Regions from separate parts of the Actinosynnema sp. NPDC004786 genome, predicted to be linked through region 1. Evidence: riboswitches for the same ligand, from Rfam matches in the RefSeq annotation. Region 1 holds a riboswitch; each other region holds the start of a gene.
What was found. A riboswitch is a leader RNA that binds a small molecule or an ion and turns the genes downstream of it on or off. The one in region 1 is predicted to bind glycine.
Positions count from the first base shown of each region.

Region 2: another riboswitch for glycine. It lies ahead of gcvP (aminomethyl-transferring glycine dehydrogenase); the one in region 1 lies ahead of gcvH (glycine cleavage system protein GcvH).
Region 3: another riboswitch for glycine. It lies ahead of gcvT (glycine cleavage system aminomethyltransferase GcvT); the one in region 1 lies ahead of gcvH (glycine cleavage system protein GcvH).

Region 1 covers NZ_JBSGBG010000004.1:164,734-171,104, reverse strand. Annotated here, with positions in the region: gene ald (alanine dehydrogenase) at 1-1,041, opposite strand, end outside; glycine riboswitch at 1,237-1,331, shown strand; gene gcvH (glycine cleavage system protein GcvH) at 1,452-1,832, shown strand; gene ACWEFJ_RS05455 (L-serine ammonia-lyase) at 1,837-3,201, shown strand; gene ACWEFJ_RS05450 (glutathione peroxidase) at 3,383-3,868, opposite strand; gene ACWEFJ_RS05445 (transcriptional regulator) at 3,865-4,179, opposite strand; gene ACWEFJ_RS05440 (hypothetical protein) at 4,172-4,945, opposite strand; gene ACWEFJ_RS05435 (SSI family serine proteinase inhibitor) at 5,238-5,591, opposite strand; gene ACWEFJ_RS05430 (MFS transporter) at 5,774-6,371, shown strand, end outside.
Region 2 covers NZ_JBSGBG010000022.1:25,964-32,334, reverse strand. Annotated here, with positions in the region: gene gcvP (aminomethyl-transferring glycine dehydrogenase) at 1-1,572, opposite strand, end outside; glycine riboswitch at 1,725-1,815, opposite strand; gene ACWEFJ_RS20885 (MerR family transcriptional regulator) at 1,904-2,470, opposite strand; gene ACWEFJ_RS20880 (bifunctional nuclease family protein) at 3,406-3,879, opposite strand; gene ftsR (transcriptional regulator FtsR) at 4,023-4,700, opposite strand; gene garA (glycogen accumulation regulator GarA) at 4,715-5,176, opposite strand; gene gcvH (glycine cleavage system protein GcvH) at 5,290-5,673, opposite strand; gene ACWEFJ_RS20860 (CDP-alcohol phosphatidyltransferase family protein) at 5,733-6,320, opposite strand.
Region 3 covers NZ_JBSGBG010000051.1:395-6,765, forward strand. Annotated here, with positions in the region: gene ACWEFJ_RS32965 (malonic semialdehyde reductase) at 1-456, opposite strand, end outside; gene glyA (serine hydroxymethyltransferase) at 535-1,800, opposite strand; gene gcvT (glycine cleavage system aminomethyltransferase GcvT) at 1,816-2,916, opposite strand; glycine riboswitch at 3,043-3,137, opposite strand; glycine riboswitch at 3,139-3,227, opposite strand; gene ACWEFJ_RS32980 (DUF3817 domain-containing protein) at 3,291-3,593, opposite strand; gene ACWEFJ_RS32985 (hypothetical protein) at 3,609-3,974, opposite strand; gene ACWEFJ_RS32990 (helix-turn-helix transcriptional regulator) at 4,129-4,617, opposite strand; gene ACWEFJ_RS32995 (hypothetical protein) at 4,818-4,979, opposite strand; gene ACWEFJ_RS33000 (CaiB/BaiF CoA transferase family protein) at 5,384-6,371, opposite strand, start outside.

The DNA of each region.
Region 1 (6,371 bases):
GTCGTGCGCGTTCAGCCCGAGCGCCAGGGACGCGTCCGCGCGCAGCGCCGCCTCCCAGCCGTGGTCGGCCAGCGCCACGGCGTAGGGCAGCGTCACGTTCGTCAACGCGTAGGTGGACGTGCGGGGCACCGCGCCGGGCATGTTCGCCACGCAGTAGAAGACCGAGTCGTGCACCTGGTAGGTCGGGTCGGCGTGGGTGGTCGGCCGCGAGTCGGCGAAGCAGCCGCCCTGGTCGATCGCGATGTCCACGAGCACCGAGCCGGGCTTCATGTCGGCCACCAGCTCGTTGCTCACGAGCTTCGGGGCCTTCGCGCCGGGCACCAGCACCGCGCCGATCACCAGGTCGGCCTCCCGGACCGCCTGCTCGACCGAGTAGCGGTTGGAGGTCACGGTGCGCAGGCGGCCCTGGTAGAGGGCGTCGATGTGGCGCAGCCGGTCGACGTTGGTGTCCAGGATCTCCACGTCCGCGCCCAGGCCCACGGCGATCGCGGCCGCGTTGAGGCCGGCCACGCCGCCGCCGATGACGACCACGCGTGCCGGGTGCACGCCGGGCACGCCGCCGGGCAGCACGCCGCGCCCGCCCGAGGGCTTCATCAGCGAGAACGCGCCGACCTGCGGCGCGAGCCGGCCCGCGACCTCGGACATCGGCGCGAGCAGCGGCAGCGCGCCGTTCGGCGTCTGCACGGTCTCGTAGGCGATGGCGGTCGTGCCGGAGTCCAGCAGCGCCTGCGTCAGCGGCCGGTCGGCGGCCAGGTGCAGGTAGGTGAACAGGACCTGGCCCTTGCGCAGCCGCGGGTACTCCTCGGCCACCGGCTCCTTGACCTTCAGCACCAGGTCGCCCTCGGCCCACACGTCGTCCGCGGTGGCGAGGACCTTCGCGCCGGCCGCCAGGTACTCCTCGTCGGTGATGGCCGAACCGAGGCCCGCGCCGGCCTCGACCACCACGTCGTGGCCGCGCTGGGTCAGCTCGTGGGCGCCCGCCGGGGTCAGCGCGACGCGGTACTCGTGGTTCTTGATCTCGCGGGGAACTGCGATCCGCACGGTGGGCTCCTTCGGCCGTTGTTACACCCAAGGTCCGTCAACGGGTGATCGGTGTCATCGTGCGGCCGGCACGAACGCGCCGGGAACCGGTTGTGCCGGCCGCACAAGCCGGACGGCGCGTTGACACCCGTCCGGGGCGGCACCTAGCGTGCGGGCCAACCAACTGAACATCGGCCGCGGCGCGTCGTGAGCGCCGGAACCCGCGCGGGAGAGACCTCGGTGCCACGGCCGGGGCGCCGAAGGAGCAAGTACCCCGCACACTCTCAGGCAGCGAGAACCGCTCGGGTGAGGCGACTCTGGAAAGCGCGCCCTCCGGCGCGCACCCACGGTGCAAGCCGCGACGTCGCGGCGAAGCTCTCAGGTCCCAGGACAGAGTGGGGATCCGGACCTCGCCGTTAGGGAGCGCTGTCGTGACTTTTCCGGACAACCTGCTTTACACGCCCGAGCACGAGTGGGTCGACTGGGCGCCGGGTACCCAGGAGCCCGTGGCGGTCGGGATCACGTCGTACGCCGCGGGGTCGCTGGGCGACATCGTCTTCGTGGAGCTGCCGGAGGTCGGCGCCGCGGTGACGTCCGGCCAGGTGTGCGGCGAGCTGGAGTCCACCAAGTCCGTGAGCGACCTGTACGCGCCGGTCAGCGGCGAGGTCGTGGCGGTCAACGAGGACGCCGTGCGGGACCCGTCGTTGATCAACAACGACCCGTACGGGGCCGGCTGGCTGTTCAAGGTGGCCGTGACCGACGCGACCGGGTTGCTGACCGCCGCCAAGTACGCGGAACTGACCGGGGACTGACGTCATGGCGATCAGCGTGTTCGACCTGTTCTCGGTGGGGATCGGACCGTCCAGCTCGCACACCGTCGGCCCGATGCGGGCCGCGATGATGTTCGCGGACCGGCTGGGTCCCGTGCTCGGCTCGGTGGACCGGGTGCGCGTCGAGCTGTTCGGGTCGCTGGGCGCGACGGGCCACGGGCACGGCAGCCCGAAGGCGGTGCTGCTGGGGCTGGAGGGCCACCGGCCGGAGGAGGTGGACCCGGTCGAGGCCGAGCGGCGGACGGCGGAGATCCGCGCCATCGGGCGGCTGCGGCTGGGCGGCGTGCGGGAGATCGCGTTCCGGGAGGACGCCGACCTGGTGATGCACCGGCGCAAGTCGCTGCCGCTGCACCCCAACGGGATGAGTTTCGAGGCGTACGCGGGTGGGTCGGTGGTCGACTCGGCGGTGTACTACTCCGTCGGCGGCGGGTTCGTGGTGGACGAGACGGCCACCGGGACCGACCGGATCAAGGCCGACGAGACGCGCGTCGCCCACCCGTTCCGGACCGGTGACGAGCTGCTGGCCCGGTGCCGGGAGACCGGGCTGTCGATCAGCGAGGTGATGCTCGCCAACGAGCTGTCGTGGCGCGACGAGGCGTCGGTGCGGTCGGGCCTGCTGCACATCTGGGGCGTGATGCAGGAGTGCGTGGAGCGCGGCTGCACGGAGCAGGGCGTGCTGCCCGGCGGGTTGAAGGTGCGGCGGCGGGCGGCGGAGATGCGCCGCCGGCTGGCCGCCGAGCACTACGCCACGGACCCGTTGCGGGTGATGGACTGGGTGACCCTGTTCGCGCTGGCGGTGAACGAGGAGAACGCCGCGGGGGGTCGCGTGGTGACCGCGCCGACCAACGGCGCGGCCGGCATCGTGCCCGCGGTGCTGCACTACTACACCCGGTTCGTGCCCGGCGCGTCCGACGACGGGGTGGTGCGGTTCCTGCTGACGGCGGGCGCGGTCGGCGTGCTGTTCAAGGAGAACGCGTCGATCTCGGGCGCCGAGGTGGGGTGCCAGGGCGAGGTCGGCTCGGCGTGCTCGATGGCGGCGGGCGGGCTGGCCGAGGTGCTGGGCGGCACGCCGGAGCAGGTCGAGAACGCGGCCGAGATCGCGATGGAGCACAACCTGGGGCTGACATGTGACCCGATCGGGGGACTCGTGCAGATCCCGTGCATCGAGCGCAACGCGTTGGCGTCGATCAAGGCGATCACGGCGGCGCGGATGGCGTTGCGGGGGGACGGCGCGCACTTCGTGTCCCTGGACAAGGTCATCAAGACCATGCGCGAGACCGGCAAGGACATGAAGGTCAAGTACAAGGAGACCGCGCGCGGCGGGCTCGCGGTGAACGTCATCGAGTGCTGACCCGCGCCGGGGTCGCCGTCCTCGGGGGCGGCGACCCCGGCCACGCGCGCGATCCCGACTGCGTGCACGGCTTCCGCCACGCGCGGCTCCGGCTACGTGCGACCTCGGCCAGAGGAGCGATCCCGGCCACGCGCGCGACCCCGGCGCTCGAGGTGGTCCTGCGGTCAGGGGGAGCCGGCCGTCAGGGCAGCACGGACTCGATCGCCTTCACCACCGCCTCATCCTCCGGCTCCGTCGTCGGCCGGAAGCGGGCCACCACCTCGCCCGACGGGGCGATCAGGAACTTCTCGAAGTTCCACTGCACGTCGCCCGCCGCGCCGTCGGCGTCCGCGACCGCCGTCAGCCGCTCGTACAGCGGGTGCCGCGACGGCCCGTTCACCTCGATCTTCTCGAACAGCGGGAACGTCACGCCGTACGTGGTGGAGCAGAACGTCGCGATCTCCTCCGCCGTGCCCGGCTCCTGCCCGGCGAACTGGTTGCACGGGAACCCGACCACCGAGAAGCCCTGCGCCGCGTACCGCTCCTGGAGCCGCTCCAGCCCCCGGTACTGCGGCGTCAGGCCGCACCGGGACGCGACGTTCACCACCAGCAACGCCTTGCCCGCCCACTCGCCGAGGCTCGACGCCTCACCGGACAGCGTGCGCAGCGGGATGTCGTGGATGCTCATGGCTGCGAGGCTACGTGCCGCTCGACCAGCGCCCGCAGCGCCGCCATCTCCGCCGCCAGCGCGGCCCGCCCCGCCTCCGTCACGCTCACCCACGTCCGGGGCCGCTTGCCGTCGTACCCCTTCTCCACCGCGACCAGCCCGGCCTGCTCCAGCACCGCGATGTGCCGCGACAGGTTGCCCGCCGTCACGTCGAGGGTGGACCGCAGGTAGCCGAACTCGACCCGCTTCGCCTCCGCCGCCACGGTCAGCACGCCCAGCCGGTGCCGCTGGTGCACCACGTCGTCCAGCGCCGCGGTCGGGTGGTCAGCCACGCCGCAATCCCACCAGACCGCCGACCACCAGCACGAAGCCGGGCAGCACGACCACAGCGGCCATCGACCACGTGGTCGCCGGCGTGACGGCGAGCGGCGTGATCGAGGCCGACAGGCACAGCGCGACCAGGTAGGCCGCGGTGGTCGTGGTGAACCGGACGCTGCGCTCCACGCCCGCCAGCACGACCAGGCCCAGCCCGATCGCGATGAACTGCCCCACCACGCCCTGGTCGTACTGGAGCACGGCCGTGCCCAGCACCGCCGCCGTCGCCGTCAGCGCGCGCGGCGCCCGCCGACGCCACAGCACGGTCGCCGCCGCCAGCAGGATCAGGCCCACCGCCGTGCCGGACCGGGACACCGCGCCGCCGAACGCCGGCAACGACGCCGCGAACCCGAGCACCAGGGCGACGGCCGGGCCGCTCAGCCCGATCGCCAACGCCGCGAGGTAGCCCCGGGTGGACGTCTCGATGCCCACCCGCGCGCCCCGCCTGCGGTACCACCACACCGTGGCCAGGCCGCCGACCACCAGCACGGTCAACCAGTACAGCCCGAGCGGCGCCGGGTGGCGCATGCCGGGGTGCGCCCCGAGCACCGCCAACGGGTGCTCCGACGGCCGCAGCAGGCGGGGCGACGGCCCGGCCGGCGCGTACAGCGGCACGGACAGGAACGACGCGATCCCGAAGAACAGCAGCGGGAACGGGTAGGCGTGCCGGTCCGCCCGCGCGCGGCGGCGCAGGTCGGCGAGGTCGCCCAGCAGGTCTGCCACCCAGTCAGGTTTGCAGCGCAAACCGAACGCGTCAACCCCGCGGAACGTGTCAGCCGATGAGCGGAACGCGAGTCCTCCGATCACTCGGATGGCCCAGGGGCGGTGTCGCCCGGTAATGGTCTGGGCAGGCCCGTTTTGCCGCCCCATTTCACGCATGTGAAGACTGTTGACGGTGGAGTGCCGCACTCCCTACGGTCCGAGGAGAGGTCCGAGGACCTTCGTCAACCCCGTGGAGGGCCACGACTTCGGCGGCGGTGTCGCGGGCCCTCCACGGGTGTTCGGCCCGCGGGCGTCAGAAGTCGAACACGGGTCCGGTCTGCGCCTGCATCACGCACGAGTTCGGGAACTCGGCCTCGAACGTGCGGGACTCGCCGCGCCAGGTGCCGGACGCCCGGACCTTCACCGGCGCGTACTCCAGGGTGCACATCGCCTCCCCGTTCGACAGCCCCTCCAACCGACCGTCCACACCGGACAGTGCCAGGCAGACCTCTTCGGCTCTGGGGTGCAGACCGCCCGCGGGCTCGCACGTGAGTTGGGTGAACTGGTAGGACTGCGCCCGCTGCACGCTGAGCACGAAGCTCGACTCCGGCGTGGTGAACGTGGGCACGATGGCGGCGATCGCCGCGATCAATGGAAGTGGTGCCATGCCCTCAGGTTGACCGCCCGACACCCCGGGCTCCAGGGAACTCACCGGATCGTGTGGTTTCCGCGAACGACCCCCGAGCAGGGCTCCGGGCACCCGTCGGCGGCCCGGACGGGCGAAGTCGCGTGGTGTGACGTGGCTCACGGTCGCGATCGACGTACGGCGGCGCACGCCAGGGTGGGTGAATGGCTTCCGAGGTGCGCAGGGTGGCGCTGGCCAGTTCGGCGGGGAACGCGGTGGAGCTGTACGACTTCCTGCTCTACGGCACCGCGTCGGCGCTGGTGTTCGACAAGCTGTTCTTCCCGTCCTTCGACCCGCGCATCGGCACGCTGCTGGCGTTCGCCACGTTCGGCGCGGGGTTCCTGGCCCGACCGCTGGGCGGGGTGGTCATCGGCCACTTCGGCGACCGCGTCGGGCGGCGGTCGATGCTGGTGCTCACGCTGACCGCGACCGGCCTCTGCACGGCCGCCATCGGGCTGTTGCCCACGTACGGGTCCATCGGGTTGGCCGCGCCGTTGGCGCTCGTGCTGCTGCGCGTGGTCCAGGGGTTCTTCCTCGGCGGCGAGCAGGGCGGCGCGACGTTGATGGCGGTCGAGCACGCGCCGGCCGGGCGCACCGGCTGGTACGGCAGTTGGACGTTCCTCGGGTCGCCGGTCGGGCTGCTGCTGGCCAACGGGGTGATGGCGGCGTCCACGGCGGTGTCGGGCGACGCGTTCCTCGTCTGGGGCTGGCGGGTGCCGTTCCTGTTCAGCCTGGTGCTGGTGGGCGTCGGGCTGTACGTGC
Region 2 (6,371 bases), on a different contig from region 1:
CTCGGCCGTGGCGTTGAGCTTCATCGTGCACGAGCCCAGCGGGATCATGCTGCGGTCCAGCGCGACGTCCTTGTCCGACAACGCCCGCAGGTAGCGCAGCAGCGCGGTCTCGGAGCGGTGCGCGTGGAACACCGGGTGCGTCAGGTAGTCGCTGGTGCGGCGCAGGTCGGCGGGGATGCCGTCGGCGGTGTCGGCGTCCAGGCCGTCCACGTCGGCGACGGTCACGCCGAACGCCTTCCACACGAGCCCCAGGTGCTCGCGCGTGGTCGTCTCGTCGCACGCGATCGACACCACGTCCGCGTCCACCTGCCACAGGTTCACGCCCAGGTCCCGCGCGGCGGCGACGACCTCGGCCGCGCGGCCCTCCACGCGCGCCCGCACGGTGTCGAAGAACTCGCCGTGCACGACCTCGACGCCGCCCTCCAGCAGGCCGGCGGCCAGCACGGTCGCCATCCGGTGCGCGCGGGTCGCGATGTCCTTCAGCCCTTCCGGGCCGTGGTACACCGCGTACATCGACGCGATCACGGCGAGCAGCACCTGGGCGGTGCAGATGTTGCTGGTGGCCTTCTCCCGGCGGATGTGCTGCTCGCGCGTCTGGAGGGCGAGGCGGTAGGCGACGGAGCCGTCCGCGTCGACGGACACGCCGACGAGCCGGCCCGGGAGCTGCCGCTCCAGGCCCTGCCGCACGGCCATGTACCCGGCGTGCGGCCCGCCGAAGCCCATCGGCACGCCGAACCGCTGGGTGGTGCCCACGACCACGTCCGCGCCGATCTCGCCGGGCGGGCGCAGCAGCGCCAGCGACAGCAGGTCGGCCGCCACCACGACCTGCGCGCCGGCCCGGTGCACCTCCTCGATGACGCCCGCGTGGTCGCGGACCACGCCGGACGCGCCGGGGTAGGACAGCAGCACGCCGAAGAAGTCGCCGCCCAGGCCGAGCCCTTCGAGGCCCTGCGACAGGTCGGCGGTCACCACCTCGATGCCCAGCGGCTCGGCGCGGGTCTCGATCACGGCCAGCGTCTGCGGCAGCGTGTCGGCGTCCACCACGAACCTGGCCGACTTCGACCGGCCGGCGCGGCGGACCAGCGTCATCGCCTCGGCCGCGGCGGTGGACTCGTCCAGCATCGAGGCGTTGGCCAGCGGCAGGCCGGTCAGGTCGGCGACCATGGTCTGGAAGTTCAGCAGCGCTTCGAGGCGGCCCTGGGAGATCTCCGGCTGGTACGGCGTGTACGCGGTGTACCAGGCGGGGTTCTCCAGCACGTTGCGGAGGATGACCGGCGGCGTCGTGGTGTTGTAGTAGCCCAGGCCGATCATCTGCGTCATCGGGCGGTTCCGCGCGGCGAGGGCGCGCAGCTCGGCCAGCGCCTCGGTCTCCGTGGCGGGCTCGGGCAGGTCGAGCGCCAGGTCGCGCTCGCGGATCGACTCGGGGACGGCGCGCTGCGCCAGCTCCTCCAGCGACCCGACCCCGATGACGTCGAGGATGCGGGCCAGCTCGGCGGGCCGCGGGCCCACGTGCCGGTCGGCGAACGGGGTGCCGTGCTCGAGTGCGGCGAGGGGGATGCGGTCCTGCGTCATCGGTGCTGGCCTCCAGGGCTCCGGACAGACTCCTGCCGTTGCCCTCCCCCTCTGTCTTCTGCCCGACGTCGGGCGCCTGAGAGCTTCACCCGGAGGCCGGGCTTGCACCGTCGGCGGGGTCGGCGTGCTGCCGACCCGCTTTCCAGAGGCGTCTCACCCGCACGGTCCTTGCGCCTGAGAGGTTCCGGGGAGGATTTGCTCCTTCGGCGCCGAGACTGGCTCGGACTCTCCCGCGCGGGATAAAGCGACTACGCGCGAATGGTACCCGGCGGGGACGCCCTCGGAACCGCCGGCGCGACGTGGATCTCAGTTGCCGCCGGGCCTCGCCGGGTCAGCCGATGGCCCGGGTGCGACGGCGGCGGGACAGCTCGTCGTCGGCCGCCTCCACGATCTCCGCGCCGTCCGCGCGTTCGGCGGGGAAGTCGTGGATCGTGCCGCTGATCTCCCGCATCGCGCCGCTGACCGCGATGCCGAACACCCCCTGGCCGCCCTGGAGCAGGTCGACCACCTCCTCCGGGGAGGTGCACTCGTAGACCGTGGTGCCGTCGCTGAACAACGTGATCCGGGCCAGGTCCTGCACGCCGCGGCGGCGCAGGTGGTCGACCGCGACCCGGATGTTCTGCAACGAGACGCCGGTGTCCAGGAGCCGTTTGACGACCTTGAGGACCAGGATGTCCTTGAACGAGTAGAGCCGCTGGCTGCCGGAGCCGTGAGCGCTCCTTATCGTCGGGTTGACCAGGCCCGTGCGCGCCCAGTAGTCCAGCTGGCGGTAGGTGATGCCCGCGATCTGGCACGCGGCGGGGCCGCGGTACCCGACCAGTTCGTCCGGCAGCGAGGAGTCCGGGAACAGCTCACCCTGTTCGCCGGATCCGGCCCGGATGGGCGCTTCCTCGACCACGCCTGCCTCCCCTCGGTCCGGCCACGACGACCGGCGACCAACGTGAAGCCGCCGCGGTGTCGGGAAACAACACCGTGGCAATTCACCTGAGTTCGACGGTAAGACCGCCTAGGGGGCAGGTCAACGCGACGCGCGGGGCGTGTCTGACCTCAACGTGAGGTAGAGGTTGAGAGAGTCGCTTGGCGTAAGCCATTCGGATGACGTTTAGTGATCGTTTAGCCGAGCAAGGTTGACGTTGTGTAACCCGGACACGTGACACCCGTAGGTGGCACGCGGGGTTGATCCACAACTCACCGCACACGCTTGCGGAGGGCCGTCCACGGCGCGCGGCCGACGTTCCGGCCCTTCGCAGGTGTCGTGCCGGGTCAGGCACCCGACCCGCTCGTCCGCGCCCGGTCGGCCGGAATTGTCGGTGTGTGCCGGCAGGATCGAAAACGGGGTTCCCCCGGGCGGGTACCCCTGCGCGAGCACGACCGGCGGCCCGGTCAGGCGACGACCCGGTGACGCGGCGACCCGGTCAGGCGGGGTGGTGGAACGCGGCGAGGGCTACGCGGCAAGGCGCGGTGAAGCGGCCGGGCAAGGCGAGGCAGCGCGGCGAGGTGGTGGGAGCGGCGCGACGGGAGCGGCCGAGCGAACAGTCGGCTCCCTCGACCCGGGTCGGGCCGGCGGCCGACGTGATCCGGCGGAGACCTGGCGGGCGGATCGATCCTGGTTCAGCCGCCGCAGCAAGCCCGGCGGGAGCCGAGCCGGGTTCAGCCGCCGCGCCGAGCCGCACGCGGGATCCGAGCCGAGCACGCAGCGCGCCAGAGGTGCCAAGCGGTGCCGTCGGAGCGGCCGAACCACGCCGGTCCGGCCCGGCCGTGCCGCCGAGCCGGAACCCACGACCTCCGTGTCCGCCCCGCAGAAGACTCCCGCGGAAGACCCTCGAGGAAGACCTACGTGTCCGCCCCGCGGAAGTCCTCGGGCGAAACGGAGTCGAGGAACTCGCGGAACTTCTCGACCTCGTCCTCCTGCTCGTCCGGGATGATCAACCCGGCCTCCGCGAGCACCGACTCCTCCGCGTGGATCGGCACGCCGATCCGCAGCGCCAGCGCCACCGAGTCGCTCGGCCTCGCCGACACCCGGATGTCGCCGTCGAACACCAGCTCCGCGAAGTACGTGCCCTCCTGCAAGTCCGTGATCCGCACCTGCTCCAACTGCCGGCCGAGGGCTCCGATGACGTCCTTGAGCAGGTCGTGCGTCAACGGCCGGGCAGGACGGACACCTTGCTGCTCCAACGCGATCGCCGTGGCCTCGACCGATCCGATCCAGATCGGCAGGTACCGTTCGCCCTCGGTTTCGCGCAGCAGCAGGATCGGCTGGTTGGCGGGCAGTTCCACCCGCACGCCGACGACGCGCATTTCGCTCATCGGGTCTCGCCTCCCTCAGCGCGCTGAAATTCTGGCGTCCCCGCTACCAACGAGGATCCCCCACGTACTCTTTCGACGCTACCCGCCAAGCGGGCCCTCTGCGCAACCGCCCGCCCCTCGCGCATCACGATGCGGACACGCCTTCACCTCGGCGAAACCGGTTTACCCGCCACATCACGCAAGCCCACCTTCACCAAGAGTGTGTGCAGCGTTACGGACAGCGCCGCCAATTCGCGGACGACCTCGGCCCGGTCGCGCTGCCGGGACGCCGCGCCGGCCGCCTGTTCCACCAACCCGACCTCGCGGTCGGCGGCGACCCGGAACGGCCGCAGGTGACGCGCTTCCAACCCGTGCTCTGCCATGGCCCGCGCGGTCGCGGCGATCTGCACCGCGTCGTGGTCGTAGAACCCGCCCGCGCCGGCCCTGACCAGGCCGTGCTGCTCCAGGTCCGCCAGCGCGCCCGGCTCGATGCCGGCCCGCGCCAGCAACTCCTCGCGGGTGACCCGGTGCCCGGCCGCCGGACCGGGGTCGGTCACCCTCGTCGCCTTCACGCCGCCGCCCTGGTCGGCGGCGTCCAACTGCTCCCTGATGACCTTCAGCGGCAGGTACCGGTCCCGCTGGGCGGCCAGGATGTACCGCAGGCGGTCCACGTCCGCGGTCGTGAACTGCCGGTAGCCCGACGCCGTGCGCGCCGGGCGGACCAACCCCTCCGACTCCAGGAACCGGATCTTGGAGATGGTGACGTCGGGGAAGTCGGGACGCAACAGCGCCAGCACCGCCCCGATGCTCGACCCGCCGCGTGGCCGCCCGGCCGCCGTCACCGGAGCCCCATCGCTCAGGCCCCCTGGCCCCCGGCGCCCGGACCGGTCAGGAACACCAGGCGGAACTTGCCGATCTGCACCTCGTCGCCGTTGGCCAGCACCGCCTGGTCGACGGGCTCGCGGTTGACGTAGGTGCCGTTGAGGCTGCCCACGTCGATGACCACGAACTCGCCGCCTTCGCGGCGGAACTCCGCGTGGCGACGGGAGACCGTCACGTCGTCGAGGAAGATGTCGCTGTCCGGGTGCCGCCCCGCGCTGGTGGTGTCGCGGTCCAGCAGGAACCTCGAACCCGCGTTGGGGCCCCGCTTGACCACGAGCAGCGCCGAGCCGGCGGGCAGGGCGTCGACGCCCGCGACGGCCGGCTCCTGGGCGGGCGCTTCCGCGCCCTCGACCTCGGCGAGGAAGTCGGCCCGGAAAACGGAGGTCCGCTCCGGGGACTGCTCGGGCGGAACGCCTGGCCCGTCGTTCGTGCTCACCTGAGCTCTCCTCCTGCTGCTGGAACCTTCGTGACCGCTAGAACTTATCGTGCCCGAACCCTTGTCCGAGGGGCGGCTCCCCCACCGACCGAAGAGCCGCTTGAAGATCGACGTCACCCCTGTGCCACCAGCTCCTGGTACGCGGCGGCGTCGAGCAGGTCCTCGACCGCGGTCGGGTCCTCCAGCCGCAGCTCCACCATCCAGCCCTCGCCGTACGGGTCGCTGTTCACCAGGTCGGGCTGCTGGTCCAGCGAGTCGTTGCGCGCGACGACCTCACCGGCGAGCGGCGCGTAGATGTCCGAGACGCTCTTGGTCGACTCCACCTCGCCCAGCGTCTGACCGGCCGCGACCTGCTCGCCCAGCTCGGGGAGCTGGACGAAGACGACGTCGCCGAGCTGCTCCTGGGCGTAGTCGGTGATGCCCACGCGCACGGTGTCCTCACCTGTGCGCAGCACCCACTCATGTTCCTCGGTGTACTTGAGCTCCTCGGGAATCACCGCGGTGTGCTCCTTCAGTGACGGTGGATCTTCGCTGCCGGATCTTCCCACGTCGGCGTTCAGGCCGGCGCGACACCCGGCCGTCGCCGCATCGCGAGGGTGAACTGGTAGACGTACAGCACGCCCGACCACAGGTACAAGGCCCCGCCCCACACCATGAACCCGTAGGCCACGGGGCGCGCGATCTGCGCGGCGGTGGAGGAGCCCTGGGCGAGCAGGAGCATGGGGAACGCGTAGAGCAGGTTGAAGGTGGCCGCTTTGCCGAGGTAGTTCACTTCGAAGGGGCCGTAGCCGCGGGCCCGGAGCACGGGCAGGCAGGCCCCGACGGCCAGCTCGCGGGCGACCAGCACCGCCGCCACCCACCAGGGCACGATGTCGCGCACGACGAACGCCACCAGGGTGGCCAGGATGTAGAGCCGGTCGGCGGCCGGGTCGAGCAGCGCGCCGAGCCTGCTGGCCTGGTCGAGCCACCGGGCGATCTTGCCGTCGAGCCAGTCGGAGAGGCCGGCCGCGACCAGCACGACCAGCGCCCAGCCGTCCGCGTGGGGGCCGAGCAGCAGGTACAGGAACAGGGGCACGCCGAGCAGCCGCAACACGCTCAGCGCGTTCGGGATCGTCAGCAGCCGGTCGGCCGGATCGTGCGACACGTCCGCACTGTAGAGGTCCGCCCGGCGTGCCCCGGTGGCCGACTCGCGCGG
Region 3 (6,371 bases), on a different contig from region 1:
GCTCATCGGGCCGGCGGCGAGGCCCGCGGCGCGGACGCCCACGATGAAGTAGCCGACCTGCAGGAGGGCGCTGGTCTTCGCGGCTTCGGTGCGGCGCTGGTCGTCGGCGAAGGCGGCCTTGGCGTTGGCGAAGTGCGGGAAGGTCTTGGCCAGGTGCTCGTGGAAGTCGGTGTCGGCCGCGAGGACGGCGGTGACGGGAGCGGCCAGGGTCTTGGCGCGGTTGCCCTCCGACATGTGCGGGGCGAGGCGGGCCTTGGCGTCCTGGCTGCGGACGAAGAGGATGCGCAGCGGCTGGCTGTTCATCGCCGTCGGGCCCCACTTGACGAGGTCGTAGACGGCGCGGAGCTGCTCGTCGGTCACCGGCTCGTCGGTGAACGCGTTCGCCGTCCGGGCCTCGCGGAACAGCAGGTCCTGGGCGTCGCGCGGCAGGGCCAGCGCGTCGAGGGTGGCGGTCATGGTGCCTCTTTCGGTTGTCCCGTGCGGGGTCGCGCACGGGACAACCTCCAGGTTGGCCGAGCTATTTCGTGGCTTGGTTCACAGGGTGGGGTACAGCGGGTGCTTGGCGGCCAGGACCTCGACGCGGGAGCGCAGGTCGGCGAGGTCCGGGGAGGGCTGGAGCGCCGTGGCGATGATGTCCGCCACTTCGGCGAAGTCCGCCGCGCCGAAGCCGCGGGTGGCCAGGGCGGGCGTGCCGATGCGCAGGCCCGAGGTCACCATCGGGGGACGCGGGTCGTTCGGCACGGCGTTGCGGTTGACCGTGATGCCCACCTCGTGCAGGCGGTCCTCGGCCTGCTTGCCGTCCAGGTCGGACGCGACCAGGTCGACCAGGACGAGGTGCACGTCCGTGCCGCCGGTGAGCACCTTCACGCCCGCCGCGGCGGCGTCCGGCTGGGACAGCCGGTCGGCGAGGATCTTCGCGCCCTCGACCGTGCGGCGCTGGCGGTCGGCGAACTCGGGCGACGCGGCGTGCTTGAACGCCACCGCCTTGCCCGCGATCACGTGCTCCAGCGGGCCGCCCTGCTGACCCGGGAACACCGCCGAGTTGATCTTCTTGGCGAGGTCGGCGTCGTTGGTGAGGATGACACCGCCGCGCGGGCCGCCGAGGGTCTTGTGGGTGGTCGTGGTCACGACGTGGGCGTGCGGCACGGGGCTCGGGTGCAGGCCCGCGGCGACCAGGCCGGCGAAGTGGGCCATGTCGACCATCAGGTAGGCGTCCACCGAGTCGGCGATGCGGCGGAACTCGGCGAAGTCCAACTGCCGGGGGTAGGCCGACCAGCCGGCGACGATCAGCTTGGGGCGGTGCTCGGCGGCCAGGCGCTCGACCTCGGCCATGTCCACCCGGCCGTCCTCGTCCGACACGTGGTAGGGCACTACGTTGTAGAGCTTGCCGGAGAAGTTGATCCGCATGCCGTGGGTGAGGTGGCCGCCGTGCGCGAGGTCGAGGCCCAGGATGGTGTCGCCCGGCTGGAGCAGGGCGAACATCGCGCACGCGTTGGCCTGCGCGCCCGAGTGCGGCTGGACGTTGGCGAACCCGGCGCCGAACAGGGCCTTGACCCGCTCGATCGCCAGCCGCTCGATCACGTCGACGTTCTCGCAGCCGCCGTAGTAGCGCCGGCCGGGGTAGCCCTCGGCGTACTTGTTCGTCAGCACCGACCCCTGTGCCTGGAGCACCGACACCGGCGTGAAGTTCTCCGAGGCGATCATCTCCAGCGTGCTCTGCTGCCGGTGCAGCTCGGCGGCGACGGCGTTCGCGACCTCCGGGTCGAACTCCGCGAGGGAGGTGTTGAAGTGCTCGGACATGTGTGGGTCTCTCCCTTAGCTGGTTCGCTGGTAGAAGGGCAGCGCGACGACCTCGACCGGCTCGTGCTTGCCCCGCACGTCGACCGAGAGTTCCGTGCCCGGCTCGGTGTGGCCGGTGGTGACGTAGGCCATCGCCACCGAGTAGCCGAGGGTCGGCGACAGCGCGCCGCTGGTCACCTCGCCGATGCGGTTGCCGTCCGCGTCCAGCACCGGGTAGCCGTGCCGGGGGGCGCGGCGGGAGGTGGTCTTCAGGCCGACCAGGGTCTCGGTCACGCCCTGCTCGGCGACGGCGGCCAGCGCGTCGCGGCCGACGAAGTCGCCCGGCTTGTCGAGCTTCACCACCCGGCCGAGGTTGGCGTGGAACGGGGTGTGGTCCCGGCCCAGCTCGTTGCCGTACAGCGGCATCCCCGCCTCCAGGCGGAGGGTGTCGCGGCAGCCGAGGCCGGCGGGCTTGAGGTCGTGCGGCGCGCCCGCCTCCAGCAGCGCCTGCCAGACGTGCGCGGCGTCGGCCGGGGCGACGAACAGCTCGAAGCCGTCCTCGCCGGTGTAGCCGGTGCGGGCGAGCAGGGCCGGCTTGCCCGCGACCTCGGTCGGGTACGAGGCGTAGTACTTGACCGAGGTCAGGTCGGTGGGGGTGAGCGCTTCGAGGATGGCGGTGGACCGCGGGCCCTGCACGGCGAGCAGCGCGTAGTCGGCGGACCTGTCCTCGACGGTGGTGTCGAAGCCCTTCGCGCGCTCGACCAGGGCCTCGTGGACGACGGCGGCGTTCGAGGCGTTCGCGACGACGAGGTACTCCTGGTCACCGGTGCGGTAGACGATCAGGTCGTCGATCACGCCGCCGTCGGCCTCGCAGATCATCGTGTACCGGGCGCGGCCCACCCCGATCGCGGAGGCGTGGCCGACCAGGGCGTGGTCCAGCGCCGCGCCCGCCTCGGGGCCGGTGAGCACGATCTCACCCATGTGGGTCAGGTCGAACAGGCCCGCCGAGGTGCGCACCGCGCGGTGCTCGGCCAGCTCGCTGTCGTAGCGCAGCGGCATCCGCCAGCCCGCGAAGTCGGTGAACTGGGCGCCCAGCGCCTCGTGCTCGGCGTACAGGGGCGTGCGGCGGCTTTCCATCGGGCGGGTCCTCCCTGGGTGCGGGCACGCCGGCGGGCCGACCGGTCGGGTCGGCGCGGGCGCGCCCGAGAGCGTCACGTGCGAAAGGATGACACGGCCCATCGGAGACTCCTCGTCGAGTGAGCCTCCCCCTCTGCCATGAGCCTGAGAGCTTCGCCACCCGGCGCGGGCGGCTTGCACCGTGGGCGAGGCGCAGCGGGTGCGCCTGCTTTCCAGAGTTGCCTTCGTCGCGCGGTACCTGGGCCTGAGAGATTCCGGGGAGGAGTTGCTCCTTCGGCGCCCCGCTCGGGGGACTCTCCCGCGCGACATCGACGGCCGTGTTCAGTTGGTACCGCCAGACGCTAGGGGTGGCCGGCGGGCGGGGTCAACCCCGGTCACAGGCTCTTCTCGGCCCGGACGGTCTCCACGACCTTGCGCTCGGCGTAGAACGACACGAACGGGATCGTGCCCGCGAGCAGCACCAGGGCGGTGCCCTTGATCGACCAGCGGGCCTTGAGCGCCAGGTCGACGGTCAGCACCAGGTAGACGGCGTAGAGGAAGCCGTGGACGGGGCCGACGACCTGCATCATGCCCGCGTTGCCGCCCGCGTACTTGGCGATCATGGCGACCACGAGCAGCAGCAGGCCGACACCGACCACGTAAGCCATGAACCGGAACCTGGTCAACGCGCCGCTCATCGTCCTACCTTCGCCTCACCGCTGGTCCCGCGCGTGGAGCTGGGCGAGCATGCGGTTGTAGGCCGCGAGCTCGTCGTCCTCGTCGTCCGGCACGGGTGTCCTGACGGGCTCCACGGTAACCACCGGGCGCGGCGGCTCGACCACCGGCTCCCGGGCGGCCTCGGCCTTGCGGCGGGCGTCCAGCCTGCGGATGCGCCACACCATGAACGCGGGGAAGAGGCCGAACAGCGGCCACTGGAAGACGTAGCCGAGGTTCTGGAACGTGCCGCCCGCCTCGGAGAACCGCTCCCACTGCCAGTAGGCCAGGCCGCAGCACACGACCAGCGACGCCAGGCACGCGGCGGCGATGGCCAGCCGCTTGGGGGTGATGAGGCCCTGCACGCCTCAAGGGTAACGGGTGTTCCGCCCGGAGTCCGGTTCGTCCGGTTCCGGGGCGCCGGGGCCGCGCCACCGGGGCCGGGGCTCCTCGTGCAGGAGCCCGCCCCCTCAAGGCAAGGGCTCCTCGACCACAGGAGCCCGCCCCGACTCGTCGGACCTAGGCCACGCCGTCCCGGCGTTGCCTCTGCAACCTGGCCACGCACCAGGCCGCCGCGCTGCCCCGACGCAGGTGCTGGAGCACCGTCATCGGGCCGAGGCGACGACCGAGGTCGGCGGGGGTGAGCCCGGCCGCCCGGTAGTCCAGAGCGCGCTGGTCCAACGGGCTGATGCCCGCGTCCCACCACAGCTCGGCCTCGGAGAGATCGCCCACCAGCTGCCAGTAGCTGGCGGCGGCCGCGAGCAGGACCTCGGGCACCTCGGGCGCCCGCTTCCGCATCGCCGCCACGTACGCCGGATCCGCGGACTCGACCTTCACCAGGCCGCGGGGACCGCCATTCGCCCGCTGCACGGGGATCCCCGGCGCGGACGGCGGGGCTTCCGCGAGCCACGCGTCCTTGATCCGGTTCACCTCCCGCAGCTCGGCGTCGTCCGAGCGCTCAGCCGCCCACTGCCGCAACAGCTCGTCGACTCCGGAGTCCTCGACCATTCTGCCTCCTCGTCGGTCGAAGATCAGCCAATGCGACGCACCGTATTAGCGGGTACCGACAACCGCTAGACCCCGGTTTGTCTAAAACCCTGTTACCAGGGCGTTATAGCCCTCATTCCACCCGTATGGTGCAACGCTCGGATCCTGCGGTCACCGCTCGTGACCGCATTGAGCGGAGTTCGGCGACGCCGGAGGGGTCGCTAGGCGAAGAGGCTGCGGACGAAGGTGATGATCGACTCCGCGCCGGCCTGGAGCCACCCCAGGGCGGTCCGCACCGCCTGGGCGGACTCGTTCGGCTGGGTGATCAGGAGGAACAGCACCAGCGCGACCGCCGCCAGCGTCACCACCTTCTTGACGTTCACTGATCGCTCTCCGTCCGTGTCGCTCGGCCGGGCGGCCCGTCGCCGCACCGGTCGTGTCAAGCGTCATCGTCCCTCATTCACCCGGATGATGACGATCGAACGCGCCCACGTCGCCCGACTGGTCGCCGGCCCGACCACGCAACCACGCCTGAACCGCCCCTGGTGTCACCCGATCGGACGATCAAGGGGACCAGTGGTCCCGCCGATCCTGAAGGTACGGGCGCTCGCCCACCCCCCAGGCACGGACACCGAGGTTCAGCGACATCGTCTTCCCTTCGCCGCCCATCACCTGAATGCGCCGACTCACGCACCGAGCGTGACAAAGGCCGATGTCGGCTGCCACTCAATTCCGGTACCCCTTCAGGTGATTTCCCGTGCCCTTTTCGGGACCGGCCGGGGGCGCGTCAGCCGACCACCCCGGAACGCCGCAGCGCGGCGATCTCGTCCTCGCCCAGCCCCAGCTCGGCCAGCACGGCGACCGTGTGCTCCCCCACCGCGGGCGGCGGACCCGGCGCGGCCGCGGGCGTGCGGTCGAACCGCGGCGCCGGCGCGGGCTGCGCCACCCCTCCCACCTGCACGAACGTGCCGCGCTCGGCGTTGTGCCCGTGCGCGGGGGCCTCGCCGGGCGCGAGCACGGGCGCGAGGCACGCGTCGGTGCCCTCGGCGAGCGCGGCCCACTCGTCGCGCGTCCGGGTGGCCACCGCGGCGGCGATGCGGGCCCGCAGCTCCGGCCAGTTCGCCGGGTCGTGCCGCGGCGGCAGCCCGGCGTCGGCCAGCCCCAGCACGTCCAGCAGCTCGGCGTAGAACTTCTCCTCCAGCGCGCCGACGCTGACGAACCGCCCGTCGGCGGTCTCGTACACGTCGTAGAACGGCGCGCCGCCGTCCAGCAGGTTGGTGCCGCGCCGCCCGGGCCACGCGCCGACCGACGCCATCCCGTGCAGGAACGTCGTGAGCAGGGCCGCGCCGTCGACCATGGCCGCGTCCACGACCTGCCCCCGCCCGGACCGGTCCCGCTCGTACAGGGCCGCCAGCACGCCCACGGCCAGCAGCAGCCCGCCCCCGCCGAAGTCGCCGACGAGGTTGAGCGGCACGGTCGGCGGCGCGCCGTCCCGGCCGATCGGCTCCAGCGCGCCCGCCACCGCGATGTAGTTGATGTCGTGCCCGGCGCGGTCGGCCAGCGGCCCGTCCTGGCCCCAGCCCGTCATCCGCCCGTAGACCAAGCGCGGGTTGCGGGCCAGGCACTGCGCCGGGCCGATGCCCAGCCGCTCGGTCACGCCCGGCCGGAAGCCCTCGACCAGCACGTCGGACTCCGCGACCAGCCGGAGCACCAGCTCCGCGCCTTCGGGGCGGCGCAGGTCCACGCCGATCGACCGCCGCCCGCGCCCCAGCAGC